2 regions of the Streptococcus sp. V919 genome follow, and region 2 is predicted to be linked to the other one. Evidence: predicted binding sites of a transcription regulator. Region 2 holds the regulator's gene; the other holds the start of a gene.
The links. Region 2 encodes Rex, which represses fermentation and respiration genes when NADH is low (regulators of the CRP and FNR family bind a similar motif). Its sites were predicted from a motif close to TTGTGAANTANTTCACAA; they were not measured.
Positions count from the first base shown of each region.

Region 1 (15,669 bases), on a different contig from region 2:
TGACTTTTGTTTTTGATTTTGAAAACAGTAGTAAATTTTCGCTGAATTCTGGTCATTCATTTTTTAAATGGCCATTTTTTATGGCACAAATAGCCCGAAACCTTGCCATGATTGGCTTTTTGAAATTTTATGGTATAATAGTAATAGTTTTATTAGATGGAGTATGATTTTTGAGAAAAAGCTTTCGTGTAAAAAAAGAGAAAGATTTTGACGCCATATTTAAAGAGGGGAAAAGTGTAGCTAATCGAAAATTTGTTATTTATCGGTTAGAGAATCAGCAACAACATTTTCGAGTAGGGTTATCAGTTAGCAAGAAGTTAGGAAATGCTGTAACAAGAAATCAAATCAAGAGAAGAATTCGTCATGTTTTGATTGAAAATAGTAACCAGATAGTTGATAATGTAGACTTTGTTGTTATTGCTCGAAAAGGCGTTGAAACTTTAGAATATGCAGAAATCGAAAAAAACTTACTTCATGTTTTGAAATTAGCAAAGATATACCAGGAAGGAAATAGGAGTGAAGAAGAAATTACAATTGACTAGTTTGTTAGGTTTGTCCTTGTTGGTAATGACTGCTTGTGCAACTAGTGAAGTCTCTGCTGATTCGTCAGATGTTTGGAGTAAACTTGTTTATTTTTTTGCTGAAACCATTCGTTTTTTGTCCTTTAATGTAAGTATTGGTTTAGGGATCATTATTTTCACAGTCTTGATTCGAACAATCTTATTACCGGTCTTTCAAACGCAAATGGTGGCATCCAGAAAAATGCAAGAAGCGCAACCGCTAATAAAGGAATTGCGCGAACGTTATCCTGGTCGCGATATGGAAAGTCGTACTAAACTAGATCAGGAAACACGTAAATTATTTAAAGAATTAGGGATTAAGCAGTCTGCATCATTATGGCCACTTTTGATTCAAATGCCAATTCTATTGGCTCTTTTCCAAGCCTTATCGTACGTTGATTTTTTGAAGACTGGCCATTTTTTGTGGTTCAATCTAGGTGGAGTTGACACGACCTTGGTATTGCCAATTTTAGCTGCCCTGTTCACTTTCTTCAGTAGTTGGCTTTCAAACAAAGCCTTGCCTGAAAAAAATGGTGCAATGACAGCTATGATGTATGGAATGCCTGTCATCATCTTCTTTTTTGCAATGTCTGCACCAAGCGGTGTTGCTCTTTATTGGACGGTTTCAAACGCTTATCAAGTATTGCAAACTTACCTACTGAACAATCCTTTCAAAATCATTGAAGAGCGTGAAGCGGATGTGAAGGCTAAGAGAGATCTAGAAGCTAAGAAAAGAAAAGCTCTGAAGAAAGCACAGAAAAAGAAAAAGTAAGGAGAAATCTGATAATGGTATTATTTACAGGTTCAACTGTTGAAGAAGCAATCCAAAAAGGATTGAATGAATTAAATATTCCGAGAATGAAAGCTCATATCAAGGTTATTTCGAAAGAGAAAAAAGGATTTTTTGGACTTTTCGGAAAGAAACCAGCTCAAGTTGATATCGAAGCAATTAGTGAGACAACTGTTGTAAAAGCAAATCAACAGGCTATCAAAGGTGTTCCAAAAGAAATTAATGATCAAAACGATCCAGTTAAAACAGTCAGTGAAGCAACAGTCGATTTGGGACATGTAGTTGCAGCTATCAAGAAGATTGAAGAAGAAGGCCAAGAAATTTCTGAAGAAGTCAAGGCTGAAATTCTGAAAAATGATAAGGAAGCAAGCACTATTTTAGAGGAAACAGGGCACATTGCTGTTTTAAAAGAATTGCAACCTGAAGAAATTCAAGAAAATGGTGACGAAGAGCAAGGTAGTGATTTAGAAAACCTTGGTTTGAAAGTTGAGCCGACTTACGACACAGAAAAGGTTGTTGAAGAAGTGACGGACTATGTTCAAGCAATCATTGATGATATGGATGTTGAGGGAACTATTTCTAGTACTTCTAACCGTCGTTCTATCAACATGCAAATCGATACAAATGAGCCGGGTCGTATTATCGGTTACCACGGTAAGGTTTTGAAATCTCTCCAACTTCTAGCGCAAAATTACCTTTACAATCGTTATTCAAAAACTTTCTACATCACGATCAATGTGAATGACTATGTGGAACATCGTGCAGAAGTTTTGCAGAGTTACGCACAGAAATTGGCTACACGTGTCTTGGAAGAAGGTCGTAGTCAGATGACAGATCCAATGTCAAGTAGCGAGCGTAAAATTATCCATCGTATCATTTCGCGAATGGAAGGTGTAACGAGCTACTCTGAAGGTGACGAACCAAATCGTTATGTTGTCGTAGATACTGAATAAGATAAATGAAAAATCAGGTTTTCCTGATTTTTTTCTAACTAAAGAAGGAATCAAATGAAAGAAATCAAAGATTATCTTGCTTATCAAGGAGAACAGTACCGGAACCCTGACAAAGCAGGAGTTGAAAGAGATAAAATGTTATCAATGCGTAGCAAAGGGCAGGGAGCACGAAAGTCATTTACTCACCTAGCTGAATGTTTTCAAGCTAGGCATTCCGATTGGAAATTACACCCAACCAGTCAATGGATGAATCAAGCTCAACGTCTTCGCCCTCATTTTTGGGCTTATTTACAGGCAGAAGGATCAGTTGCGGAACCTATGATGGCTCTTCGCTTGTATGGAAGTCAGAATAATTGGGGAATCTCTTTAGAAGTTAGTTTTATAGAGAGAAAGAAAGATGAAGCTACCTTATCAAAACAGGCTAAAGTTTTGGATGTGCCAGTGGTTGAGGGAATCTATTATTGGGTTCAGAAAAACGATGAGAGTTATAGAGTGCAGGCTACTGAGGAGAATAGACAACTTTTGAGACAACAGTTATCTAACCAAGAGATTCGCAAAGTATTAATAAAAGCTGATGTTCCAGTGACTGATGAAGAAACTCTAGATAAGATTTTAGATGAACTGGATAGGGCTTTTGAAAAATTCTTGCCTTACTATCAAGCGACCAGAAATTAATCTAATCGGCTGAGTCATTTTATAGTAAATTGTTTTATTGCTATTCTAGGTATTTTTTCATATAATAGTAAAATAGGATAAGTGGTATACTTATCACCTCAAAGAGAAAGGAAATTCTATGTCAAATCTATCTGTTAATGCGATTCGTTTTCTAGGTATTGACGCTATCAATAAGGCGAACTCAGGTCACCCAGGGGTGGTTATGGGAGCTGCACCGATGGCTTACAGCCTATTCACTAAAGAACTTCGTATCAATCCAGCTCAACCAAACTGGATTAACCGCGACCGTTTTATTCTTTCAGCTGGTCACGGGTCAATGCTCCTCTACGCCCTTCTTCATCTCTCTGGATTTGAAGATGTGAGCATGGATGAAGTGAAGAGCTTCCGTCAATGGGGTTCTAAAACACCAGGTCACCCAGAATTTGGTCATACAGCAGGAGTTGATGCAACAACAGGTCCTCTAGGACAAGGGATTGCGACTGCGACAGGTTTTGCACAAGCAGAACGTTTCCTTGCAGCTAAGTACAACCGCGAAGGTTATAACATCTTTGACCACTACACATATGTTATTTGTGGAGATGGTGACTTGATGGAAGGTGTCTCAAGTGAAGCTGCATCTTATGCAGGTTTGCAAAAACTTGACAAGTTGGTTGTTCTTTATGACTCAAATGATATCAACTTGGATGGTGAGACAAAAGATTCCTTCACAGAAAGTGTTCGTGACCGTTACAATGCCTACGGTTGGCATACAGCATTGGTAGAAGATGGGACAGACTTAGAAGCTATTCATGCTGCTATTGGAGAAGCTAAGGCTTCAGGAAAACCATCTTTAATCGAAGTGAAAACAGTTATTGGTTATGGTTCTCCAAACAAACAAGGGACTAATGCTGTACACGGCGCTCCTCTTGGAGCGGATGAAACTGCAGCAACTCGCCAAGCACTTGGTTGGAACTACGAACCATTTGAAATTCCAGCAGAAGTTTATGCTGATTTCAAACAAAATGTTGCGGACCGTGGTGCATCAGCATATGAAGCATGGACAAAACTAGTTGCAGACTATAAAGAAGCTCACCCAGAATTGGCTGCAGAAGTGGAAGCCATCATCGAAGGACTCGATCCAGTTGAATTGACTCCAGAAGACTTCCCAGCTTTAGAAAATGGTTTCTCTCAAGCGACTCGTAACTCAAGCCAGGATGCCTTGAATGTAGTAGCTGCTAAATTGCCAACCTTCCTTGGTGGATCAGCTGACCTTGCTCATTCAAATATGACTTACATCAAAACTGACGGACTTCAGGACGATGCAAATCGCTTGAACCGTAATATCCAATTTGGTGTTCGTGAATTTGCAATGGGAGCTGTTTTGAACGGAATGGCTCTTCATGGTGGACTTCGTGTTTATGGCGGAACATTCTTCGTATTCTCAGATTACCTTAAAGCGGCAGTTCGTTTGTCAGCCCTACAAGGTCTTCCTGTAACCTATGTCTTTACTCACGATTCAATCGCAGTTGGTGAAGATGGGCCAACTCATGAACCGATTGAGCACTTGGCAGGCCTTCGTGCGATTCCAAACCTCAACGTTTTCCGTCCAGCAGATGCGCGTGAAACTCAAGCAGCTTGGTATCTCGCAGTGAAGAGTGAGAAAACACCAACTGCCCTTGTCTTGACTCGCCAAAACTTGACTGTTGAGGAAGGAACAGACTTCGAGAAGGTTGCAAAAGGTGCTTACGTTGTCTATGAAAATGCAGCAGACTTTGACACTATCTTGATTGCAACAGGTTCAGAAGTGAATCTAGCTGTTGCAGCTGCTAAAGAATTGGCAAGCCAAGGTGGAAAAGTTCGCGTAGTCAGCATGCCATCTACAGATGTATTTGATGCACAAGATGCAGCTTACAAAGAAGAAATCTTACCAAATGCAGTTCGTCGCCGTGTAGCAGTCGAAATGGGAGCAACCCAAAACTGGTATAAATACGTCGGTCTTGATGGAGCGGTTCTCGGTATTGATACCTTTGGTGCGTCTGCTCCAGCTTCAAAAGTTTTAGCAGAATATGGATTTACAGTTGAAAACTTAGTTGAAATTGTAAACAACTTGAAGTAAGAAAAATCAGAGCTTTGCTCTGGTTTTTTATTGTCCCAAAACCAGGGTATAATCTTGTAAAAACAAGTGAAATTTGATATAGTAGTTTTATCTGAATTACAAAGGAGTAAAAAATAATGGGTGGGAATTTAACATTCTTGATTATGCTTGTTTTGATGTTCGGCTTGATGTTCTTCATGCAACGTTCTCAAAAGAAACAAGCTGAAAAACGCATGGAGAGTCTCAATAAACTTCAAAAAGGTTATGAAGTCATTACTATCGGTGGTTTATACGGTACAGTAGATGAAGTTGATACCGAAAACAGAACGATCGTACTTGATGTAGACGGAGTTTACTTGACTTTTGAACTCGGAGCAATCAAATCAGTCTTGCCATTGAAAGAAGCTGTTACATCAGAAGGTACAGTCATCGACGGTGAAAGTGCGATTGAAGAATAAAACGGGGTTGATCTTATACCCCTTTTTCTATGAAGATGAGGGACAATGATGAAAAAAGTTGTTTTTGTTTGCCTTGGTAATATTTGCCGGAGTCCTATGGCAGAATTTGTGATGAAATCTTTAACCGATGAATATGAGATTGAGAGTAGAGCAACTTCTTCTTGGGAACACGGCAACCCAATTCACAAAGGAACTCAGAAAATCTTTAAAACTCACGGTATTCCTTATGATTCATCAAAAACATCACAACAAATCTCTAAGGATGATTTTGAATATTTTGATTATATCATTGGTATGGACGAATCGAATCTCCTTGACTTGACTCGAATGTGTCCTCAAAAACAACAGCACAAGATAGAAGCGTTCGCTTCTGAAAGTGTTCCAGATCCATGGTATACAGGTGATTTCAATGAAACTTATGATCGAGTTTTAGCTGGTTGCCAAGCATGGCTATCACGTTTAGAAAATGAGGCAAAAAATGGATAATTTAAAAAAACTCTATGATAAATACAGTGTCTATATAACGCGTCCTCGTTTAGAAATTGCGACGGTAGTAGTCATAGTTCTTTGTGCAATTTTTGTATTTGTAGGGAATATGCCCAAGCAAGGGGTCCTAAAGCTAGATGGTGACTCAATTGTATACGATGGGAGCATCGTCCGTGGAAAGATGAATGGTCAAGGCACAATGACCTTCTCAAATGGCGACACTTATACTGGTGAATTTAAAAATGGAGCATTTAACGGTAAAGGTACCTACCAAGCAAAGGATGGCTGGGTTTATGAAGGTGATTTTGTTAACGGCCAAGCTGAAGGAAAAGGAAAACTGACTACAGAGCAAGAAGTTGTCTATGAAGGCGACTTTAAACAAGGGCTCTTCCAACAAGCACAATAACCTCCTGATAAGGAGGTTTTTTATCAGGATGAAAGGAAAGCGCTTCCTTGATTTTTGTGTTAAAATACCATAAAAAAGTTTGTGAAATAAAATAATTTCAATAATATTTTCACAAAGTTTGATAAAAGAGTGCATAAAAACAATAGTTTGATAAAAAATTCACAATAAAATGAAAATTCTTTGTGAAATATCTATGAAACTGTTTACAAAGTATAAAAAAAGAGTTATAATAAACTTGTGAAAAATTTAACAAAGGATTTTAACCCTTGATGGCTATGGAGGAAAATATGGCTGATAAAAAAACTGTAACACCTGAACAAAGACAACTTGCTGCAGAGAAGCACGTAGATGGTTTGGTACAAAAAGGTTTAGTTGCACTTGAAGAAATGCGTAAGTTGAACCAAGAACAAGTTGACTATATCGTGGCAAAAGCATCTGTTGCAGCACTTGATGCACACGGAATTCTTGCTCAACATGCAATCGAAGAAACAGAACGTGGTGTATTTGAAGATAAAGCTACAAAGAACTTGTTTGCCTGTGAACACGTTGTAAACAACATGCGCGGTGTTAAAACTGTTGGAGTTATCGAAGATGATCCAATTACTGGCTTGACTAAAATTGCAGAACCAGTTGGGGTTATCTGTGGAGTTACACCTACAACAAACCCAACTTCTACAGCAATCTTTAAAGCATTGATCTCATTAAAGACACGTAATCCTATCGTCTTTGCTTTCCACCCATCTGCTCAAGAATCTTCTGCACACGCTGCTCAAATTGTTCGTGATGCTGCGATTGCTGCTGGAGCTCCTGAAAACTGTGTACAATGGATTACAGAACCATCTATGGAAGCAACAGCTGCTCTTATGAATCATGATGGTATTGCAACTATTCTTGCTACTGGTGGTAATGCCATGGTTAAGGCTGCTTACTCATGTGGTAAACCAGCTCTTGGAGTAGGTGCTGGAAACGTTCCTGCCTATATCGAAAAATCAGCTGACCTCCGTCAAGCAGCTCATGACATCGTTATGTCTAAATCATTTGACAATGGTATGGTTTGTGCGTCTGAGCAAGCAGTTATCATTGATAAAGAAGTTTATGATGAATTTGTTGCAGAATTCAAATCTTACCACACTTACTTTGTAAACAAGAAAGAAAAAGCTCTTCTTGAAGAATTCTGTTTCGGTGTGAAAGCTAACAGCAAAAACTGTGCGGGTGCTAAACTAAACGCAAACATCGTTGGTAAACCAGCAACATGGATTGCAGAACAAGCAGGTTTCAAAGTGCCAGCAGAAACTAATATCCTTGCTGCAGAATGTGCAGAAGTTGGAGAAAATGAGCCTTTGACTCGTGAAAAACTTTCACCAGTCATTGCAGTATTGAAAGCTGAAGATACTGAAGATGGACTTAAAAAAGCTCGTCAAATGGTTGAGTTCAATGGGCTTGGTCACTCAGCAGCTATCCATACAAAAGATGAAGCTCTTGCTAAACGCTTTGGTACAGAAATCAAAGCAATGCGTATTATCTGGAACTCTCCATCTACTTTCGGTGGTATCGGTGACGTATATAATGCCTTCATTCCATCATTGACACTTGGATGTGGTTCTTATGGACACAACTCAGTCGGTGATAACGTGAGTGCAATCAACCTTCTAAACATCAAGAAAGTAGGGAAACGTAGAAATAATATGCAATGGTTTAAAGTTCCTTCAAAAATTTACTTCGAACGCAATTCTATCCAATACCTTCAAACATGTGAAGATATTGAACGCGTTATGATTGTTACAGACAAATCTATAGAAAAACTCGGTTTCGTTCAACGTATTATCGACCAATTGAACAAACGTAGCAACCGTGTAACTGTCCAAGTCTTCTCAGATGTTGAACCAGATCCAGATATCACAACTGTAGAACGTGGTACTGAAGTGATGAGAGCATTTGAACCAGACACAATCATCGCTCTTGGTGGTGGTTCACCGATGGATGCTGCTAAAGTAATGTGGCTCTTCTACGAACAACCACAAATCGACTTCCGTGACTTGGTTCAAAAATTCATGGATATCCGTAAACGTGCCTTCCGCTTCCCATCACTTGGTAAGAAAGCGAAGTACATCGGTATCCCAACAACTTCAGGTACAGGTTCAGAAGTAACACCATTTGCCGTTATCTCTGATAAGAAAAACAACCGTAAATATCCATTGGCTGACTACTCATTGACACCAACGATTGCGATTGTTGACCCTGCTTTGGTTGAATCAGTTCCTGACTTCATCGCTGCTGATACAGGTATGGACGTGTTGACTCATGCTACTGAAGCTTACACCTCAAACTTCGCTAACGATTATACAGATGGTATCGCGCTTCAAACAATCAAGCTTGTCTTTGAATGGTTAGAAAAATCAGTTAAGACAGCTGACCCAGAAGCTCGCGAAAAAATGCACAATGCATCTACAATGGCTGGTATGGCCTTCGCTAATGCCTTCCTTGGTATGAGTCACTCAATGGCCCACAAGATTGGTGCTGTTCACCATACTGTTCACGGACGTACAAATGCAATCTTGCTTCCATACGTTATCCGCTACAACGGTACTCGCCCATCTAAGACTACTACATGGCCTAAATACAACTACTGGAAAGCTGACGAAAAATTCCAAGATATTGCTAGAATGCTTGGCTTGCCTCACTCAACTCCAGAAGAAGCAGTTGAAGCTTATGCCAAAGCAGTTTACGATCTTGGTGTTGCAGTAGGTATTAAGATGAACTTCAAGGATCAAGGAATTGATGAAAAAACTTGGAAAGATAGCTTGCATGAAATTGCTTTGCTTGCATATGAAGACCAATGTTCACCTGCAAACCCACGCTTACCAATGGTAGCTGACATGGAAGAAATCATGGCAGATGCTTACTATGGTTATGCAGAACGTCCAGGACGTCGTAAATAATAGATTATCAGCCTAGAGACAGGAGTAATCCTGTCTCTTTTTTTGTACATTTTATTGAAAAATGTTATAATAAGCGTATATATTTGTTTGACTATCAAAGTTTTTGTATCGAGCTGAGAGAGAAATGTAAGAGATGAATGATTTAGGGGAAAAGGTAAGACTTCTTAGAGAGGGGAAAGGACTTAGTCGTCCAGTTTTTTGTGGAGATGAGTCAGAACTGTCAGTTCGTCAGTTGGTCCGCATCGAAAAAGGAGAATTTCGTCCTACGATAAAAACACTAGAATACATTGCGGATAGGCTAGGCATTCCATCTTATGTCTTGATGCCAGACTATAAGGAATTACCCAAGCGTTACCAAGAATTAAAATACTTTCTTCTTCATCATCCTGACTATGGAGACAAAGAGTTACAGGAACAGAAGGAAGAATATTTTGATGAGATTTTTGAATGTTTTTATGATGATTTGCCAAGTGATGAGAAAGTACTAGTGGATTGTCTTCAAGCTATAGATGAAGTGAGAGCGACTAGTAATTCCTTATACGGAAGCAGTGTGATTGAGGGCGGTCTTCAAGACTTACTATCCAGAGATGTATATAAAGTTGAGGACCTTTTGAAATTGAGACTGTATTTCAACTGTCAGTTAATGGATGGTTTAAATGTGGGTGAGATAAAAGAATCTGAGCATGAAACCATTCTTTGTTTTTATGACAAACTAAGTTCTCAGGTTGATAAGATAGAGTTCGATTGTTTGGACTTGCTTAGAGATTCCTTGTTAGCTTCTTTAGCTTGTATAGAAATTATGGGACTGTTTCATTATTTTAAGAGGGCAGTTGAAACGTTAAATAAAATAGGGCAAAAAACACGAGATTTTCAAAAACAACCGATTGTCTTGATGGTGGAGTGGAAATATTATATTCAGACGGATTATGATACAGCCAAACAAAAGTATGAAGAAGCAAAAATGATGGCAAGGATGTTTGGTAATGAGCAGTTACTCGTTAGTTTAGATAATGAATGGGCCGAGGACCTAGAAAGATATCGTTAAATGGTTTATAGGAGTGACATTTCTGTCATTGGGGAAATGTCATTTTTTTGTTACAATGAATTCGTAAAAAAGAGAGAGGAATTCTTTGATTCCTTTTGAATCTGATAGATAAATATAGTTTGTATCGATACACGATAACACAAGTGATTAAAGGAGATTATAATGTCCATTTTATCCATGAAAAATATTTCAAAATTTTACGCTTTGGACGGCAAACATAAAGAGCAGGCTCTAAGAAATATTAACCTGCAGATTGCTGATGGGAAAATTACAGCGATTTATGGTCCGTCAGGCTGCGGCAAAACCAGTCTATTAAATATTATCAGTGGTCTTGATAGAGAGTATGAGGGAGTTTTAGCTTTTAAAGGAGAACCTCTCAGGGATTTATCAGAGATTGAATTGACTCAATTCCGTAAAGATAATATTGGATTTGTATTTCAAAACTTCAATCTCATTCCTCACCAGTCTGTTTTGGACAATGTTAAGTTGCCTCTCTATGTCAAAGATTTATCCGATAAAGAAATGACAAGGATAGCTCAAGAGCAACTAGTCAGTTTAGGAATGGAACCTTTTATGGCTAAAAATGTTAAACAGCTTTCTGGTGGGCAAAAGCAACGTGTAGCAATTGCACGTGCTTTGGTAAATCAACCAGATATGATTGTAGCTGATGAACCAACAGGATCGCTGGATTCTCAATCTCAAGAAATGGTATTAGAAGTATTTAAAAGTTTGGCCAAATCTGGGAAAACAGTACTGATTGTGACTCATAACCCAGAAGTAGCTGAATATGCAGATGTAATTATCAAAATGAAGGATGGTGAAGTCGTTGAAGAAGTCAAAAAATAAAGGATTATCCTTTAAAAATAAATTCAAACTTTCTTTAAGTAATTTTATGGAAAGAAAGTGGCGTAACTTGTTGATTGCAGTAGCGACCTCGATTGGTTTTGTAGGCGTGTTGATTTCTTTTGGTCTTGGGAATGCCTTGATTTCGATGATTGATGAAAATACCAACGGAGGTAAGCTCCCTTCCCAAGTTCAGATTGCACTGAATTCAAGCGTTGCTGGAAGAGGTTTTCTAAACCAAGAAGATAAGAACTATATCACAGATACGATTGGGAAAGAAAATATTAAATATCTAGAGAGTCCTTTTGGTATGACCATGTCAAAGATGAGCATAGACGGACACGAAGTGGATTTTAGCCAAGCCCTGCCTTCTTATGCTCAGGTCGTGAGTTTGTATGAAGATACAAGTATTTCTGTTACTAGCAATGAAAAAGAAAAAGTGCTAGCAGGCTCTCTTTATACGGATGTTAACGAACAGGGATTAACGATTCCGATGAGTTTGCTCAAAAATTGGAATGAACAAACAGGGAACAATCTGACAGCTAGTGATGTTATTGGAAAACCAGTATCGGCAACCATTGTAGAAAATGCTGCTGAAGGTAGCAAATTGGCAGGTTTTCAAACTCATATTGTGCGTGTAATCAATGATGAAGATGATGCAGAAGATAGTAATAGTTTTATGGCTTCCAAGCAGATGGAAACGATTTTAAAAGAAGCTGAATTCACAAAGGCCGTATCCTATTTTATTTTAGAACTTAAAGACCCATCACGTACGAAAATAATAACAGAAGAATTGCAGAAAAATAAGAAGTATACAGTTCTTTCTCAACAGGCTGTTCTTGATATTGTGATTACCTTTATTCGTGTTATCCAGGGATTACTGATTGTGCTTTCTTCACAAGCGATTGTGGTGGCAGCAGTTATGATAGGCATCATCATTTATATCAATATCATGCAACGTTCTAAGGAAATCGGTGTCATGAAGGCCGTTGGCTATCAAAATGGAGATGTGAAAGGAATTTTTATCTACGAAGCTCTTTGGATTGTAGGAATCGCCTTGTTTATAGCTTTCATCATTGCTCAAGGGATAGGCAGTCTAGCGAATGTTATTGTTCACCATTTCTATCCATCAATCTCTAAAGTTTTTGAATTAAATCTTCTCTCTATTTTAGGGACTTTGGTTTTTGCTTTCTTTCTTGGCTATGGTTCAGCCTTCTTCCCAGCACGTAAGATTAGCAAAATGGATCCAGTGGAATCTTTACGCTATGAATAGGGGGAGCACGGTATTAAAAAGAAAGTAGTTTGAAAATCAAGGCCAGTACTTGCAATTTAGCTTAAATAGTTATATAATAATAACGTTGAAAGGTGATTTGTAGTGATTCAAGTTACTCTTTTCACAATAAAATTTTCATGATTTTCATAAGGAGGAAATCACTAATGGTAGTTAAAGTTGGTATTAACGGTTTCGGACGTATCGGTCGTCTTGCTTTCCGTCGTATCCAAAACGTAGAAGGGGTTGAAGTTACTCGTATCAACGACCTTACAGATCCAGTTATGCTTGCACACTTGTTGAAATACGACACAACTCAAGGTCGTTTCGACGGAACTGTGGAAGTTAAAGAAGGCGGATTCGAAGTTAACGGTAAATTCGTTAAAGTTTCTGCTGAACGTGATCCAGAACAAATCGACTGGGCTAACGACGGTGTAGAAATCGTTCTTGAAGCAACTGGTTTCTTTGCTAAGAAAGAAGCTGCTGAAAAACACTTGCACCCAGGTGGAGCTAAGAAAGTTGTTATCACTGCTCCTGGTGGAAACGACGTTAAAACAGTTGTATTCAACACTAACCACGACGTTCTTGACGGTACTGAAACAGTTATCTCAGGTGCTTCATGTACTACAAACTGTTTGGCTCCTATGGCTAAAGCTCTTCAAGACAACTTTGGTGTTGTAGAAGGATTGATGACTACTATCCACGCTTACACTGGTGACCAAATGATCCTTGACGGACCACACCGTGGTGGTGACCTTCGTCGTGCTCGTGCTGGTGCAGCTAACATCGTTCCTAACTCAACTGGTGCTGCTAAAGCTATCGGTCTTGTAATCCCAGAATTGAACGGTAAACTTGACGGATCTGCACAACGCGTTCCAACTCCAACTGGATCAGTTACTGAATTGGTAGCTGTTCTTGAAAAGAATGTTACTGTTGATGAAGTGAACGCAGCTATGAAAGCAGCTTCAAACGAATCATACGGTTACACAGAAGATCCAATCGTATCTTCAGATATCGTAGGTATGTCTTACGGTTCATTGTTTGACGCAACTCAAACTAAAGTTCTTGATGTTGACGGTAAACAATTGGTTAAAGTTGTTTCATGGTACGACAATGAAATGTCATACACTGCACAACTTGTACGTACTCTTGAATACTTCGCTAAAATCGCTAAATAATTTTTGAGTCGATAAAAGCAAGACCAACTGGTCTTGCTTTTTTGCTTATAATAAAAATGGATGGTTTTATCATCCATTTTGTTTTAATTCTCTTTCAAATGTATCTGATAGCGCAGTAAAACTTAACTTGTTTAAAGTTAGAGGGTGGACGAAGGATAGTTTGAATGCGTGTAGCATCAGTCTGCTAACTTTTGAATGTGGGTTATAGAGAGGGTCTCCAAGAATTGGATGTCCGTGGTGAGCTAGATGAACTCGAATCTGATGAGTACGTCCTGTTTTCAATCTACACTGAACGAGACTGGTTTTGTTTTGAAATTGTTTCAAACGAGTTACTTGGGTTTCGGCGTATTGACCATTTTTTGGATCCACTACCCGTTTCCTACGGTCGTGTCGATTGCGACCGATTTTATCTCGGAAGACAAGTTCTTTAGCCTCGATTTTTCTGTCAACTAGAGCCCAATATTCTCGGGAAATTTCTTTGTTTTCTAATAGTCGATTTAGAATAGGTAATATAAACGGATTTTTAGCAAATAGTACGAGACCACTAGTTTCTTTATCTAGTCTATGGACAACATAGCAAGTTTGACCAACATAGGCACTAACATGATTGAGAAGAGCAATCTCATCGGGCTGATTCCCATGTGTTTTCATGCCCTCGGGTTTATTGACGATAATTAAATGTTGGTCTTGATAGATTTCTTTTACAAGTTTGGGGTTTCCAAAAGCAATTTCTTTTGTAGGATAATCTTCCTCATCGAAAATTAATTGGCATTCGTCTCCTGCTTTGATAGCCTGGTGCCAATGAACTTCTCTTTTGTTGATAAGGATATGTTTCTTAACTCTCAAGAAATGACGTATTTTTCTAGGGATTAACAGTTGCTCTTCCAGGAAAAGTTTAACTGTCATTTCAGGTAGAGACTCAGGGATAGTAAAGGTAAATTTCATACAGATATTGTAACAAAAATTAGTTTATTTGGACAGGGGAACTAGCTAAATTCTTGTCTTCCTATGGGGAAGATGATAAAATAAACGCATGAAATTAGATACATTATTTGAAAAATTTCTTTCTTTATTTAAGAAAGAAGAATCTGAAATTGAAGAAACAGAGACTAACGAAGTTGAACATGAAGGTAACGAGTCTAGTAATTTACACCGTTCAAGAGCTGGGCGAAAAAAATCTGGGGCAGTTGGTCCTATTCGAAAATTCTGGCGCCGTTATCATCTGACAAAGATCTTTCTGATTATAGGACTAAGTGCCAGCCTTTTTGTTGGGGTCTATCTATTTGCGCTAGCAAAATCGACGAATGTTACAGACTTACAAAACGCTTTAAAAACACGTACTCTGATTTTTGACAGAGAAGAAAAAGAAGCAGGTGCTCTATCAGGCCAAAAAGGGACCTATGTCGAACTTTCGGATATTAGTGAAGATTTGCAGAATGCTGTTATTGCGACAGAAGATAGAAGTTTCTATAAAAATAGTGGAATTAACTATGGACGCTTTTTCCTGGCTATCCTAACAGCTGGTCGTTCGGGTGGTGGTTCTACAATTACCCAACAGTTAGCGAAAAACGCTTATCTTTCGCAAGACCAAACTGTGCAGAGAAAAGCCAAAGAATTCTTCTTAGCTTTGGAATTGACCAAAAAATATAGCAAGAAGGAAATCCTAACCATGTACTTGAACAATGCCTATTTCGGTAGTGGAGTTTGGGGTGTTGAGGATGCGAGTAAAAAATACTTTGGAGTTTCAGCCTCTCAATTGACACTTGATGAAGCTGCGACTTTAGCAGGAATGCTGAAGGGACCAGAATTATACAACCCTTTAAATTCGATTGAGGATTCTACAAATCGTAGGGACACCGTCTTGCAGAATATGGTAGCTGCTGGTTATATTGATAAAAATAAAGAAGCGGAAGCTGCAAGCGTTGATATGGCCTCTCGGCTTCAGGATACTTACGAGGGGAAAATTTCAGACTACCGTTATCCTTCTTACTT
Region 1 covers NZ_JBTHHY010000003.1:96,297-111,965, forward strand. The annotation lists gene rnpA (ribonuclease P protein component) at 171-542, shown strand; gene ACXYSK_RS08415 (YidC/Oxa1 family membrane protein insertase) at 517-1,332, shown strand; gene jag (RNA-binding cell elongation regulator Jag/EloR) at 1,347-2,303, shown strand; gene ACXYSK_RS08425 (hypothetical protein) at 2,358-2,978, shown strand; gene tkt (transketolase) at 3,097-5,073, shown strand; gene yajC (preprotein translocase subunit YajC) at 5,190-5,510, shown strand; gene ACXYSK_RS08440 (low molecular weight protein-tyrosine-phosphatase) at 5,559-5,996, shown strand; gene ACXYSK_RS08445 (MORN repeat-containing protein) at 5,989-6,402, shown strand; gene adhE (bifunctional acetaldehyde-CoA/alcohol dehydrogenase) at 6,690-9,341, shown strand; gene ACXYSK_RS08455 (helix-turn-helix domain-containing protein) at 9,475-10,386, shown strand; gene ACXYSK_RS08460 (ABC transporter ATP-binding protein) at 10,549-11,232, shown strand; gene ACXYSK_RS08465 (ABC transporter permease) at 11,201-12,502, shown strand; gene gap (type I glyceraldehyde-3-phosphate dehydrogenase) at 12,667-13,677, shown strand; gene ACXYSK_RS08475 (RluA family pseudouridine synthase) at 13,747-14,622, opposite strand; gene pbp2a (penicillin-binding protein PBP2A) at 14,711-15,669, shown strand, end outside.
Region 1: the regulator Rex is predicted to act here: its motif matches at 6,638-6,655, upstream of adhE (bifunctional acetaldehyde-CoA/alcohol dehydrogenase).

Region 2 (15,669 bases):
CTTAAACACTTATGAGCTTAACAAGGGAGCAAATGAACGCCTAAATTGGGGTCTGTTTAGAGACAGAAGACCAGACATGTATAAAGATATTATCAGATAAAAGTAAAAAGTGGCCCAATTAGGCTACTTTTTTAAAATTCTTTATAAACATAAGGGTTCTCAGGTTTATCCACTTTGATGAAAGACTGGACTTCAAGGGTTGGGAGAACCTGGTTGAGTTCCTTGTGATAGTGAATCCTAATCTTGCCTTTGACTCTCACCCAGGTGTTATTCTCATAATGATTGGTATTTCCTGTGGTTAAGAGGCCAAAAACTCCTGAATCAGCGATACAGTGCATGATACCAAAGCGAAAAACAAATTGACTATTGGTATGATTTGGATCGTTGTAGACAAAGCCAATAAACTCGATCTCTTTACCTTCAAATTCATTTGGATAATCATAGATAGCTTCCATGACTTCCAAGTAATTCTCATCCTTGATAACAATACTTGATTGAGCTAAGTATTTATCAGCACTCTTCCGAATAATATTTTCATGAGCTGTTTGTGAATAAAAGCGACTGGTATCCGGCTTAAGATACTGACTGCTAGTTCCTTCACTTGCTTGAATTGCCTTGTCAGTTCCTTCTGAAAGTGGGAAATAATAGCCTTTTGCCGATACTGTTTGTGAATCCAGACTGACGGTTGGAAATGTAAATCCAACTAACAAAGGCAAACTTAAGAGGACAAAACTAGCAAGCTTGGCTGAAATACTATGTAAGTGACTATGTTCTTTCAAACGCTTGAAGCAAATATAGGCTTGAACGATGGCTAGTAGCAAAGATAAAACCATAGTGATATAAGCCAGATAAGAGTAGTGGAGATTTAGATACTGATTGAGCTTACCTGATAGGTACAAATAAAGGGTTAAGATAAAATAGCCAAATAAGATAAAAAATCGAATCATAGCATTACCCCGACTAGATAAGAATAGACAAGAACAACAAGAGTTACAATTGTCATGAAATGCCAAATAAATCGAGTTTTGAGATAATTCTTCATCATGAGGAGGTTCTTGACATCAAGCATAGGACCTATAACCAGAAAGGCGAGAACTGGAGCGAAGCCAAAACTTGATAGAAGAGAAGATCCAATAAAGGCATCCGCTTCACTACAGAGGGATAGTAGGAAAGATAAGACCATCAGAAGAACAATCGCAAGTAGTGGTGTTGCGCTGATAGATGTCAGGATACGAGTTGGAACATAGACCTGGACTATGCTGGCAAAAAGACAGCCAAAGACCAAGTAACGCCCCATATCGAAGAACTCATCAATAGCTTGGATAAAGACTTGAAGAAGTTTCTGACCTTTCGTTAAATGAGAAAAATCATGTTCATGACAAGCTAGTCTATTTTCTTTTTGTATAGGTCCTTCCCAGAAAAATCCAAGGAAAATACCCAATATCGTAGCAATGAGTATTGCCCCTAAAGCTCTTAGAAGAACCATTTGAATAGAATTACCAAAAGCTGAATAGGTCGCAAAGAGTACGATAGGATTGATGATAGGAGCTGTTACTAGAAAAGGAACAGCTGTATAGCTTGGAACCTTCTTCTCCAAGAAACGATTGATGATAGGGACAATCCCACACTCACAAGATGGGAAGAGAAACCCCATGAAGGTACCAAAAAAGATTCTCCCTAAACGATTTTTAGGGAGAAATTGATAAACTTTTTCAGGAGTGACGTAGACTTCAATAGCACCAGAGATAATGCTACCAATTAAGACGAAGGGTAAAGCTTCAATAATGATTGATAGAAAAATGGCACCAGCTTGTAATATACTTGAAGGCAGACTTTGAAAGAGATCCATCTATTTTTTCTTTTCTGCTTTTTCTGCTTTTTCTTTCTTTTCTTTGTCATCGGGAAATGTTACTTGTTTTAAATCAGGAAGTTTGGCAAACTCTTCGAACATTTTATCTAAGTCATCAGTTTTTGTAAATTTAACAGCCATAAGGCATACCTCGATTCTTTGTGTTACCTCTATTATACTATTATTTCTGGGAAATAGTTATATTTTATAATCAACTTCCTTTTTATCTTTATAAAGTTGAAATAAAGCAACAAATTAATGAAAACAAGCTTTCCTGCTTATGGTATAATAGTTTCATGGATAAAAAATATGAAAAAATTTCCCAAGATTTGGGTGTAACCTTAAAACAAATTGATACAGTCTTATCTTTGACATCTGAAGGTGCTACGATTCCCTTTATCGCTCGTTATCGGAAAGACATGACTGGTAGCTTGGATGAAGTGGCTATTAAGGCAATTATCGACCTTGATAAAAGCCTGACTGCTCTCAATGATCGAAAAGAAGCAGTTTTAGCCAAAATCAAAGAACAAGGTAAGTTGACTAAGGAGTTGGAAGAAGCTATTCTTTCCGCCGAAAAACTAGCAGATGTAGAAGAACTCTACCTTCCCTATAAGGAAAAACGTCGCACTAAGGCAACGATTGCGCGTGAAGCAGGACTCTTTCCACTTGCACGTTTAATCTTACAAAATGTATCTGACCTAGAAAAAGAAGCAGAATCATTTGTATGTGAAGGTTTCGAGAATCCACAAGATGCTTTAGCAGGAGCTGTTGATATCTTGGTTGAAGCTCTCTCTGAGGATGTCAACTTGCGTTCAATGACCTATCAAGAAGTCCTTAGACATTCTAAGATTACATCTCAACTTAAAGACGAGAGTCTAGATGAAAAACAAGTCTTTCAGATTTATTACGATTTCTCAGAAACAGTTGCCAATATGCAGGGCTACCGTACGCTTGCCCTTAATCGTGGTGAGAAGTTAGGTGTTTTGAAGATTGGATTTGAGCATGCAGTTGATCGTATCCAAGCCTTCTTTGCTGCTCGTTTCAAGGTTAAGAATCCTTATATAGACGAAGTGATTCAACAATCTGTTAAGAAAAAAGTATTGCCGGCTATTGAGCGCCGTATTCGTACTGAATTGACAGAAAAGGCAGAAGAAGGAGCTATCCAACTCTTCTCAGAAAACCTTCGTAATCTACTTCTCGTAGCACCGCTAAAAGGGCGCGTGGTCCTTGGATTTGACCCTGCCTTTCGTACAGGTGCCAAGCTTGCAGTTGTAGATGCGACTGGGAAGATGCTGACAACTCAAGTCATTTATCCAGTCAAACCAGCTTCAGCTCGTCAGATTGAGGAAGCCAAGCGTGATTTGGCTGATTTGATTAGCCAATACGGTGTTGAAATTATTGCTGTCGGAAATGGAACTGCCAGTCGTGAGAGTGAAGCCTTTGTTGCTGAAGTTCTCAAAGATTTTCCAGAAGTCAGCTATGTTATTGTTAGCGAAAGTGGTGCTTCTGTTTACTCTGCCAGCGAACTTGCCCGTCAAGAGTTTCCTGAGTTAACCGTTGAAAAACGTTCAGCCATTTCTATCGCTCGTCGTTTGCAAGACCCACTTGCAGAATTGGTTAAAATTGATCCCAAATCTATCGGTGTTGGTCAATATCAGCATGACGTTAGTCAGAAGAAATTGTCTGAAAGTCTTGATTTTGTGGTAGATACAGTCGTTAACCAAGTCGGTGTCAATGTCAATACAGCCAGTCCAGCTTTACTTTCACATGTCGCAGGACTTAACAAAACGATTTCAGAAAATATCGTCAAGTATCGTGAAGAAGAAGGAAAAATCACTTCACGTGCTCAAATCAAAAAAGTTCCTCGTTTAGGAGCAAAAGCCTTTGAACAGGCTGCAGGTTTTCTCCGTATCCCTGAAAGCAGCAATATCCTTGACAATACAGGAGTTCACCCTGAAAACTATACTGCGGTCAAGGAACTCTTCAAACGCTTGGACATTAAAGACCTAAACGAAGAAGCACAAGCTAAGCTCAAATCTGTTTCTATCAATGATATGGCTCAGGAGCTAGACCTTGGTCAAGAAACACTTAAAGATATTATTGCTGATCTTCTCAAACCAGGTCGTGATTTCCGTGATTCTTTTGATGCGCCAGTCCTTCGTCAGGATGTCTTAGATATCAAGGACTTAAAAGTCGGACAGAAGCTTGAAGGTGTTGTCCGTAATGTCGTTGACTTCGGTGCCTTTGTTGACATTGGTATTCATGAGGACGGTCTCATTCATATTTCTCACATGAGCAAGAAATTTATCAAGCATCCAAGTCAAGTCGTATCCGTTGGGGATTTGGTAACTGTTTGGGTGCAGAAAATCGATGTCCAACGTGAAAAAGTAAATCTGTCGCTCCTTGCACCAGATGACTCTAATGAATCTAACTGATTACGTTAGGCAAGTCTCTTTAGAAGACTTTGGAAAACCATTCAATCATCAAGCTCAATGGAATACTCGTCTGCGGTCGACAGGTGGACGATTTTTCCCGAAGGATGGGCATTTGGATTTTAATCCTAAAGTCTATCAAGAGCTAGGGTTAGAAGTTTTTCGGAAGATTGTCCGTCACGAACTCTGTCATTATCATCTATACTATGAAGGTAAGGGTTATAAGCATAAAGATATAACTTTTAAAGAACTGCTAAAAGAAGTGGACGGTCTCCGCTTTGTACCTCCTTTATCAAGTGCTCGTCAAAAACCAGCTTTGGTTTATAAATGTCACTCTTGTGGCCAAGTCTATCAAAGAAAGCGTCGAATTGATACCAAACGTTATCGATGTGGTCTTTGTCATGGAAAACTTATCCTACAAAATCCGCCTAAGGACTGATGCAGGGTGTTTTAGTTCATGTTATACTTATTTCAAGAATACCGAAAGAGGTACAAATCATGAATAAAAATTTTTATAAAATGAGACGAAATCGTATGATATCAGGAGTTCTTGCTGGACTATCTGATAGATGGGATCTTGATGTGACACTGGTGCGCTTCATTTTTGCTATCTTTACAATCGCAAATTTTGGACTCGGGATCATCATCTATATCATGATAGCCTATATCTTGCCAACCAAGGAAGATATCGAAGCAGACATGTACGAAACAGGCCCACGCAAAATAAAACAAGCTGAACCAATCGATGATGATAAAGGTTGGTTTTGGTAAACCGCTTTACCTTTCATAAAAAATCAAACCCTTGTAATTACAAGGGTTTTTCTTTTGCTTAAAAATTTGTGGTAAACTAATAGTAGTTGATTTCAAAAAAATATCTCTATCTTACAAAAATGTAAGATTAAAGCTCCAAATGTAAGGTTATGTTATGGAACCAACTCTTTTTTTAGAGTACACTTATATCATAAAGATAAAGGAGCGAAACTATGAAAAATATTTTACAAAAGAAACAAACAAGTAAACCGAGTTCTAAGGATATCGAGCGAGTTGAGCTCGGCATTCAAATGATGCAGGCTCAGTTTCAATTAATGGGATATTAAAAAGGAGATTATCATGACACTATTAGATGTAAAACACGTTCAAAAGATTTATAAAACTCGTTTTCAAGGCACCCAAGTAGAAGCTCTGAAAGATATTCATTTTACTGTAGAAAAAGGTGACTACGTTGCCATCATGGGTGAATCTGGTTCTGGGAAATCAACCCTACTCAATATTCTAGCTATGCTTGACAAGCCAACGCGTGGACAGGTCTTCCTAAATGGAACTGACACAGCTACCATTAAAAATTCTGAAGCCTCAAGCTTCCGACGTGAAAAGTTAGGCTTTGTCTTCCAAGACTTCAATTTGTTAGATACGCTTTCTGTTAAAGACAATATCTTACTCCCTTTGGTATTGTCTAGAAAGCCTATTACAGAAATGATGAAAAAATTGGTGGTGACTGCTGAAAATCTTGGCATCAATCAATTGCAGGAGAAGTACCCTTATGAAATTTCTGGGGGACAAAAACAACGGGTTGCAGTTGCACGCGCCATCATTACAGAACCAGAAATTCTCCTTGCGGACGAGCCAACAGGTGCCCTAGACTCTAAATCATCTGCAGCCCTCCTTGATATCTTTGATCAGATCAACGAGCAAGGGCAAACCATTCTCATGGTGACCCACTCAACAGCAGCAGCTAGCCGTGCAAAACGTGTTCTTTTCATCAAGGACGGCATTCTTTACAATCAAATCTACCGTGGTGAAAAGACTGATCGTCAGATGTTCCAAGAAATCTCTGACACCTTGACTGTAATGGCAAGTGAGGTGAACTAGTATGTTTCGATTAACCAATAAGTTGGCCATATCCAACTTAATCAAAAACCGCAAACTCTATTATCCTTTTGCTCTGTCTGTCATTTTGGCAGTCACGATTAGCTATCTCTTTTACTCCCTAGCCTTTAATCCAAAAATTGTGGATTTGCGTGGTGCATCCGCTATTCAATTTACTCTACAACTAGGGCTTGTCGTAGTGACACTTGCATCTGCCATCATCGTGCTTTATGCCAACAGCTTTGTCATGAAAAATCGATCCAAAGAACTGGGTGTATATGGCATGTTGGGCTTAGAAAAGCGTCATTTGATTGGTATGACCTTCAAGGAACTCCTGATTTTTGGGCTTGTAACAGTCACTGCTGGTATTGGGATTGGTGCCCTCTTTGATAATCTGATCTTCGCATTATTGCTTAAACTTGCAAAGATGAAGGTAGAGTTAGTTGCAACTTTCCAATGGTCCGTAGTGCTTTCAATTCTTCTAGTATTCGGTTTTATCTTTCTAGTCATTGTCTTTCTAAACGCTATACGTATCATTCGTATGGATGCCCTCCAACTCTCTCGTGAGAAATCAAAAGGTGAAAAGAAAGGGCGTTTCCTAGTCCTTCAAACTTTAGTAGGGCTAATTACACTAGGTGGTGGCTACTATCTAGCACAAAGCGTAAAAGACCCAATTTCAGCAACCCTCACTTTCTTTATTGCCGTCATGTTGGTCATAGTTGCGACCTATCTTTTATTCAATGCGGGTATTACAGTTTTCTTGCAGTTGCTCAAGAAAAACAAGAGATACTACTACAAACCAAACAACCTCATTTCTGTTTCGAATCTTATCTTTCGTATGAAGAAAAACGCTGTCGGTTTAGCAACCATTACCATCCTTTCAACCATGGTTTTGGTCACCATGTCTGCAGCAACCAGCATCTATAACGGATCTGAAAATATAAAAAATATTATGTATCCTCACGATTTTGATGTTAAAGGACAAAATATAGAAGTTGAGGATTTAGACCAACTATTGACTCAATATGCTAGCGAAAAGAACTTAACAATTAGCAATAAAGACGTTCTTAGCTATGCTAGCTTTGGCCTTTCTAATCAAGATGGAACAAACTTAACTATCTATGAAAAAGGGAAAACTAATGTATTGCCAAAGACAGTTTTCCTAGTTTTCGACCAAAAAGATTATGAAAAAATGACTGGACAAAAGCTAAATCTTTCTGGAAACGAAGTAGGACTTTGGGCTCGAAATGATCAACTTAAAGGTCAGAAAGCAATTAGTCTGAACAATCAGAATTATACGGTCAAGCAAGAAATACAGCAAGATTTCCTCAGAGATCATGTTTCAAACCAGTACGTTCTCTTGGTTTCGGATTATAACTATCTAGTTGTACCAAATATTCAAAACTTTTTGGATCAGTACCAAGATTCTGCTATCTTCAATCAGTTCTACGGTGGTATGGATGTAACTGTAAGTCTAGAGGAACAGTTAAAGCTAGCTGATGATTTTGATGCGTATGTGAACAACTTTAGTCATAATCTCCAGAGAGAAGATGCTATGGTTTATGGGGGTAATGGTGCAAGTGACGCAATTGCCCAAATGAATGCTCTCTTTGGAGGAATTCTCTTCATTGGTATTTTCCTCTCTATCATCTTTATGATGGGTACAGTTTTAGTAATCTACTATAAACAAATCTCAGAAGGTTATGAGGATCGTGAACGCTTTGTCATCCTGCAAAAAGTTGGCTTGGATCAAAAACAAATCAAGCAAACCATTAACAAGCAGGTCTTGACTGTTTTCTTCCTCCCTGTAATCTTTGCTTTCCTACACTTGGCATTTGCTTATCATATGTTAAGTTTGATTCTTAAAGTCATTGGGGTAGTAGATACAGCTATGATGTTAAGTGTAACACTTTCTATCTGTGGTATCTTTGCTTTAGTTTATGTACTAATCTTTATGATAACTTCAAGAAGCTATCGCAAAATTATCCAATTATAAAAAAATACCTCGATGATTTCGAGGTATTTTTATGTTTTAAATGCTAAACAACTGTCCAAATAGATAAGTAACACCCATGGTCAAAAGGCCAATACAAAGGTTCCGAATCATAGCTGTTTTAGTGGGAGCTTTTCCAAGTTTGGCACTTGTATATCCAGTGACTAGAAGTGAAATTGCTACAATAATAACAGTAGCAGGGATTCGATAGTCACTTGGGAAAATAGTTATTGAAAGCATTGGCGGGAGACTTCCGAGGACAAAGGAAATAAAGCTAGATGCTGCAGCATGCCATGGATTGGTGAATTCTTCATACTCGATACCATATTTTTCCTCGACTAAAGCTTTTAGTGGATTTTTCAAAAAAGCTTTGTTAACTAATAGTTGAGCTGAAGTTTCACACTCACCATTTTGAAGATAGGCTGCGTAGAGTGATTTTTTAGCAGCATCCATATCTTTATCCAAAAGTAGTTGTTCGCGGGCTACAGCAGCCTCCTCAGTGTCTTTTTGAGTAGATACGGATACATACTCGCCACCAGCCATAGAAAAGGCACCAGCAAGAATTGCGGCTAATCCTGAGAGGAAGATAATCCAGATATTAGTTGTAGCACTGGCAACCCCGATAACAACCCCAGCAATAGAGATAATTCCATCATTTGCACCCAGTACACCAGCACGCAAGATATTTAAACGACCGGCAAAGTTTGAATCGATTTCATGTGTAATTTCTGACATAGTTTTCTCCTTTCTAAACATTATAAAGTATAGGAGCAGTGAAGACAAATATTTTAAACTATCTGAAAAAAGTTCTACAATTCTAATAATAGCCATAGCTATTTCTTATGCCAATATATAACAAAGTTGTATTTGTAACTGAACGAATTAGGTGATACAATGAACCTAATGAAATCTTTGGAGGTCTAAATATGACTCGTGAATTTAAATTTGAAACCCTACAATTGCATGCAGGACAAGTGGTGGATGCCACTACCAAGTCTCGTGCTGTACCAATTTACCAAACAACATCTTTTGTATTTGAAGATACACAAGAGGGTGCAGAACTCTTTGCTCTTCAAAAGGCTGGTAATATTTATACTCGTATTACCAATCCTACAACTTCAGCCTTTGAAGAGCGTATCGCAGCTCTTGAAGGTGGTGTAGGTGCACTTGCAACTGCGTCAGGTATGGCAGCTATTACCTACACAATTTTAGCTCTAGCCCACGCAGGAGACCACGTCGTTGCAGCATCAACCATCTATGGTGGTACCTTTAACCTCTTGAAAGAAACACTTCCTCGTTATGGAATCACCACAACTTTTGTTGATATTGATAATCTAGAAGAAGTAGAAGCAGCTATTAAAGACAATACAAAACTTGTATTGATTGAAACCTTGGGAAATCCTGTTATCAACATTCCTGATATCGAAAAAATCGCTGAAATTGCTCATAAACACCAGATTCCTTTGGTTGCAGACAATACTTTTGCAACACCATATCTTATCAATGTCTTTTCACACGGTGTTGACATTGCAGTTCATTCAGCAACTAAGTTTATCGGTGGTCATGGTACTACAATTGGTGGTGTCATCGTTGATAGTGGTAAGTTTGACTGGGCTGCTTCAGGAAAATTCCCTCAATTAGTCTTAGAAGATCCAAGCTACCACAATATCAGTTATACTCGTGATGTTGGTGCTGCAAGCCTTTATCGTTGCTGCTCGCGTGCAATTGCTTCGCGATATGGGAGCTGCGCTATCACCATTTAATTCATTCTTGCTCTTACAAGGTCTTGAAACTCTTTCTCTTCGTGTTGAACGCCATGTTCAAAATGCTGAGAAAATCGTTGATTTCCTTGTGAACCATCCAAAGGTTGAAAAGGTCAACTATCCAAAACTTCCAGATAGTCCTTACCATGCCTTGGCTGAAAAATACTTACCAAAAGGTGTTGGCTCAATCTTTACTTTCCACGTTAAAGGTGGAGAAGCAGAAGCACGTAAAGTGATTGACAACTTGAAAATCTTTTCGAACTTAGCCAATGTAGCAGACGCTAAATCATTAGTAGTTCACCCTGCAACTACAACACATGCTCAGTTGTCAGACTCTGATTTAGAAGCAGCAGGAGTAACTAAAAATCAAATCCGTCTCTCAATCGGTCTTGAAAATGTCGACGATTTGATTGAAGATTTGCGACTAGCGCTTGAAAAAATCTAAAAATAACTAGTTTTTATCGAATTAAGGATCCTTCTCACGAATAATAAAGTGAGGAGGATTTTTATGTATAGTATTTCATTTCAAGAAGATTCACTTTTACCAAGAGAGAGACTAGTAAGAGAAGGAGTAGAAGCACTCAGCAACCAAGAATTACTGGCAATATTACTAAGGACAGGAACGAAACAAGCCAATGTTTTTGAAATAGCACAGAAGGTATTAAATCAGCTAACCTGTTTAACTGACCTAAAAAGAATGAGTCTACAGGAATTGCAGACTCTATCGGGTATTGGACGTGTTAAGGCTATCGAATTACAAGCTGTTATCGAATTAGGCTACCGTATCCATAAAAGGGAAACAGTGGAAATGGAGAGTATTCTTAGCAGTCGTAAATTAGCTAAAAAGATGCAGGCTGAGCTTGGAGATAAAAAACAAGAGCACCTAGTGGCGCTCTATCTGAATACTCAAAATCAAATCATTCACCAGCAGACTATTTTTATCGGGTCTGCCACGAGAAGTATTGCAGAACCGAGAGAAATTCTCCACTATGCCCTAAAGCACATGGCAACATCTGTGATTCTGGTTCATAATCATCCATCTGGGGCTGTCATGCCAAGTAGAAATGATGACCATGTTACGAAGCTTGTTAAAGAAGCTTGCGACTTAATGGGGTTGGTCTTATTGGACCATCTAATTGTCTCACATTCCGATTATTTTAGTTACCGCGAGAAGACAGATATGATATAAAAAAACCTGTATATGATACAGGTTTACAATTCATTGACAACATAGTCGAAAAGTGTTTTATCTTTTGGGCGATTTTCAAAGAGAAATTCAGGATGCCATTGAACACCAAGATAGGGGAAGCCGTCTGTAGTTGTCACAGCCTCGATAATGCCATCTTTAGGATCATGAGCTACAACCTTAAGATTAGGAGCTAAATCTTTGATGCTCTGATGGTGGAAAGAATTGATATGAGAGATTTCGCCATAGATTTCTCGAAGAACAGTATCTGGTTCGGTGACAAGCCGCTGAGTGGTGTATTCAGCGGAACTATCCTGCCAATGATCTTCGATATCTTGATAAAGAGACCCGCCCATGGCTACGTTAAAAAGTTGAGTACCACGACAGACAGAAAAAATTGGTTTATTTTGCTTAATTGCTTCTTTAATGAGGGCTAACTCAAAAATATCACGTTGAAGGTGGTAGTCGTCGCTATCAATAGTTTTTGGCTCACCATAGTATTTAGGGTCAACGTTTTGTCCACCAGTTAGAATAAGTTTATCAATTAAACTAATGTAGTAACTGGCCATTTCTTCATCACCAATCGGTAGGATAATGGGTATACCTCCAGCTTTCTTAACTCCTTCAACAAAGCCTTTTGAAGCATAACTCATCATAAGCTCATCATCTGGATGCGGGGTTTCATTTCCTGTAATCCCAATAACTGGTTTATTCATAAATATTTACACTTTCTAATCCTCTTTACGCATGAAATAGAGGAGGGTTTGAAGTTCGCTTGTAAGATCGACATACTGAACAACTACGTCTTTAGGAAGATGTAGGTGAACAGGAGAGAAACTGAGGATACCTTTGATGCCAGCATCAACCAAAAGTTCAGCAACTTCTTGAGATTTAACACTAGGAACAGTAAGAATAGCAGTTTTAACATCACTACCCTTAATTTTGTCCTTTATTTGTGAGATTCCATAGATCGGAACACCGTCAGGAGTTTTGGTACCAACCTCAGGATGATCATCAAGGTCAAAAGCCATGATGATTTTCATCTTGTTGCGCTCATGAAAGCGGTAGTGGAGGAGGGCATGACCCATATTTCCAATACCTACAAGCATAACATTGGTAATAGAATTATCATTTAAAAGATCAGCGAAAAAGTTCATGAGCTTTTTGACATCATAGCCAAATCCACGACGTCCAAGTTCTCCAAAGTAAGAGAAGTCACGACGAACAGTGGCAGAATCAATTCCAATTGCTTCTGCAATTTGTTTGGAATTGGCTCTTTCAATTTTCTCGGCATTAAATCTTTTAAAAATACGGTAATAGAGAGAAAGTCTCTTTGCTGTTGCTTTAGGAATAGCAGACTGTTTTTCTTTCACAAAATCACAACCTTTCTATCTACTATTTTATAGAAAGCTTGTGAAAAATGCAACAATAACGAAAAAAAACTAAGAAAAAATCTTAGTTTATCTTAGTTTCGTGGTAAGTCCTTAAAAAGCGGTAGAGATTACCTAGAAGTCCCTGATAAATTTCAACTCCATCATGTGTTAATGAAGTAACAAGAGTAGTATCAGGAAGGGTTACACAACCCGATAGAGAGAGCATAAGAGCTTCATAGTCTTCATATTCTTGCACACGCTCTACTTGATAGGAGTCCTTGTAAGTTAATCGAAACATAATGACCTTCTATCTTTCGCTTTTTGTAAATACGCCACGTTCAACCAGGCTATCCATCAAGAAGTAAAATTTTTCTTGGTGGATGTGAGTTTCTTCTGATTTGAAGATATCAACCAAACGTAGACCAAATTTATCAGTGATGTTGATTTTTGCGCCTGTTAAGTCTTTGTTAATAATAATCTTAAGTTGGAATCCCTCTCCACTATTTGGTACTTTTTCAAGAAGACGCGTTAATTCATAGTTACCAACTTTAGTTTCAAAAAAAGTATTATCTTTAAGCGTAAATTTTTTAACAGTTGGACTAAGTGTGTAATCGTAACGGCAATTTTTTAATTTAATCGTTTGTTCGAATGCCATTGAGTTATCCTCCAATAATTTCTTTAATTTTTTTGACAAGGGTTAACATTTCTTGTTCTGTGTTTTGAGGTGAAATGCTGACGCGAACAGACTCATGTAAGCGAGGCGAGTCTTCTCCATAAAAAGCCTTAAGAACATGACTAACTTGAACTACACCAGCAGTACATGCTGAACCAGTTGAAATAGAAATACCTTCAAGGTCTAAACGAAGTAGCAGTAGGTCGTTGCGTTGTCCTGGAAATCCAATATTGAGAACATAGGGAAGTTGTTCTTTTCCCTGATTTAGATAGTAGTTTGTTCCATCCATTTCCGCTAGAAATGTTTCCTGTAACTTTTGAACTTTTTCGAAGTTAGTCTCTATATGTTCAATATCGTCCTTAAGTGCCGCTACCATCCCAATTATTGCAGGAAGGTTTTCTGTTCCTGCTCTTTTTTTCTGTTCTTGATCTCCACCGTGTAGGTAGGAATCAAAATCAGTGGTAGCAGCATAAAGGAAACCAACGCCTTTGGGACCATAAAATTTATGTGCAGAAGCGCTAAGAAAATCAATTCCTAATTCTTCAGGGAGAATCGTTAATTTACCGACTGCTTGAACTGCATCAACATGATAAACAGCAGAATGATTTTTTAGCAGCTCACCAATCTCAGCAATCGGTAATAGAGTCCCTGTTTCATTGTTTGCAAACATAGTTGAAACTAAAATGGTATCTTCACGAAGAGCATTTTTGACTTGTTCTGCTGTAATTTCTTGATTTACAGGTTTCAAAATAGTTACTTCAAATCCGAAATTTTCCACCAGATATTCAATTGGTTCAAGCACAGCGTGATGCTCGATAGCAGTAGTAATAATGTGTTTTCCGCGATTCTGATGACGAAGACAGTAGCCGATAATAGCTGTATTATTACTTTCTGTACCACCAGAAGTGAAGAAAATGTGTTGGGGCTTTGTACCTAGTAAACCTGCTAATTCTTGACGGGCTTCACGTAATAATTTACCTGCTTGTCGCCCATGGCTATGAATACTAGAAGGGTTTCCATATGTTTCTTGCATGACTTGGGTCATTGCTGAGATAGCTGCAGATGACATGGGTGTCGTAGCAGCATTATCCAAATAAATCAAAAACTCACCTAATTTCTATTTAAACTTAAATAGTGGACTAACTGGTTTTCTTTCATGAATACGAACCATGGCATCACCAATTAATTCGCTTGCTGTAATGTATTTTACATTTTTTGGTTTTTTACTTTCTGTTACTACAGAATCTGTAACCAAGATTTCTTTGATATTAGCTGCATCAAGCAATTCTGCAGCGCTGTCAACGAAAAGTCCATGACTTGAAACTGCATATATTTCAATTGCACCATCGCGTTCTAAGATTTTAGCAGCTTCAGAGAAAGTACGACCTGTATTTAGAATATCATCAATCAAGATTGCTTTCTTACCTTCAACCTCACCGATAATATATCCTTGGCTACGTTCAGAATCATCTTGAGCATAGTCGATGATAGCAATCGGTGCATCAAGATACTCAGCGAGGCTACGGGCACGTTTTACGCCTGAATTTTTAGGACTAACAACAACCACATCTGATCCAGTCAAACCTTTTTCGCAGTAATGTTTAGCAAAAAGGGGAATTGTGTAGAGGTTGTCAACAGGAATATCAAAGAAACCTTGAACCTGAACAGCGTGAAGATCAAGTGTCAATACACGACTAACTCCGGCTTTAACCAACATATTTGCAACAAGTTTAGCTGTAAGGGGTTCGCGAGAAGAAGCGATACGGTCTTGACGAGCATAACCAAAATAAGGCATGACAACATTGATTGTATTTGCACTAGCACGAACACAGGCATCAACAGTGATTAAAAGTTCCATCAAATGATTGCTAACTGGATAAGAAGTAGACTGGATGATATAAACATCATACCCACGAACACTTTCTTCGATGTTAACTTGGATTTCACCATCTGAGAATTGACGTGATGATAATTTTCCAAGTGGAACACCTGCAGCATCTGCGATTTTTTGAGCAATTTCATGGTTTGATGAAAGTGAAAAAAGCTTCATATTCTTTGTATCTGACATTGATAAACCGTCCTCTATAAACTACGTGAATCAGCAAAAGCAAACAATTTTAAAACAAGTGTTTTCTGTTACAGATTCTAATATTTTTTATCTCTTTTATTTTATCAAAAAAAGTTGATTATTTCAGGATTTTTTCATATTTTCTATAAATCGTACTAATTTTGAAGGTGCTTTCTTGTATTCGATATCATTTGCCTGTAAAAACTCCTGAAAATCAAGACTTCCCTGGTCTCCATTTTCGACTTCCAGCTCTAATTCATAATCAACAACATCGAAGTAGGTACTTTGATCTAGTGCCATAAGTCCGATAGAGGTCTCTTTCTCATAACGAACAGTGGTTAAACAACCTAAAACAACCCATCCACTTGGTGAAACACCTCGATTTGAAAGTTCTTCTAAAATCATACCCTGGGGAAGTTTGCATTCCTCTAAACATTTCTTTGCCTCTTCTAGAGTGAGAGCTTGA
Region 2 covers NZ_JBTHHY010000001.1:549,313-564,981, reverse strand. The annotation lists gene aguB (N-carbamoylputrescine amidase) at 1-100, shown strand, start outside; gene ACXYSK_RS03005 (TIGR03943 family putative permease subunit) at 132-947, opposite strand; gene ACXYSK_RS03000 (permease) at 944-1,849, opposite strand; gene ACXYSK_RS02995 (SPJ_0845 family protein) at 1,850-1,990, opposite strand; gene ACXYSK_RS02990 (Tex family protein) at 2,146-4,284, shown strand; gene ACXYSK_RS02985 (SprT family protein) at 4,271-4,720, shown strand; gene ACXYSK_RS02980 (PspC domain-containing protein) at 4,780-5,052, shown strand; gene ACXYSK_RS02975 (ABC transporter ATP-binding protein) at 5,392-6,150, shown strand; gene ACXYSK_RS02970 (ABC transporter permease) at 6,152-8,143, shown strand; gene ACXYSK_RS02965 (VIT1/CCC1 transporter family protein) at 8,180-8,875, opposite strand; partial or broken gene ACXYSK_RS02960 (O-acetylhomoserine aminocarboxypropyltransferase/cysteine synthase family protein) at 9,067-10,348, shown strand; gene radC (RadC family protein) at 10,412-11,092, shown strand; gene ACXYSK_RS02950 (gamma-glutamyl-gamma-aminobutyrate hydrolase family protein) at 11,116-11,805, opposite strand; gene ACXYSK_RS02945 (redox-sensing transcriptional repressor Rex) at 11,821-12,462, opposite strand; gene ACXYSK_RS02940 (DUF4649 family protein) at 12,545-12,760, opposite strand; gene ACXYSK_RS02935 (DUF1831 domain-containing protein) at 12,770-13,117, opposite strand; gene ACXYSK_RS02930 (cysteine desulfurase family protein) at 13,122-14,237, opposite strand; gene ACXYSK_RS02925 (ribose-phosphate diphosphokinase) at 14,253-15,203, opposite strand; gene ACXYSK_RS02920 (CYTH domain-containing protein) at 15,327-15,669, opposite strand, start outside.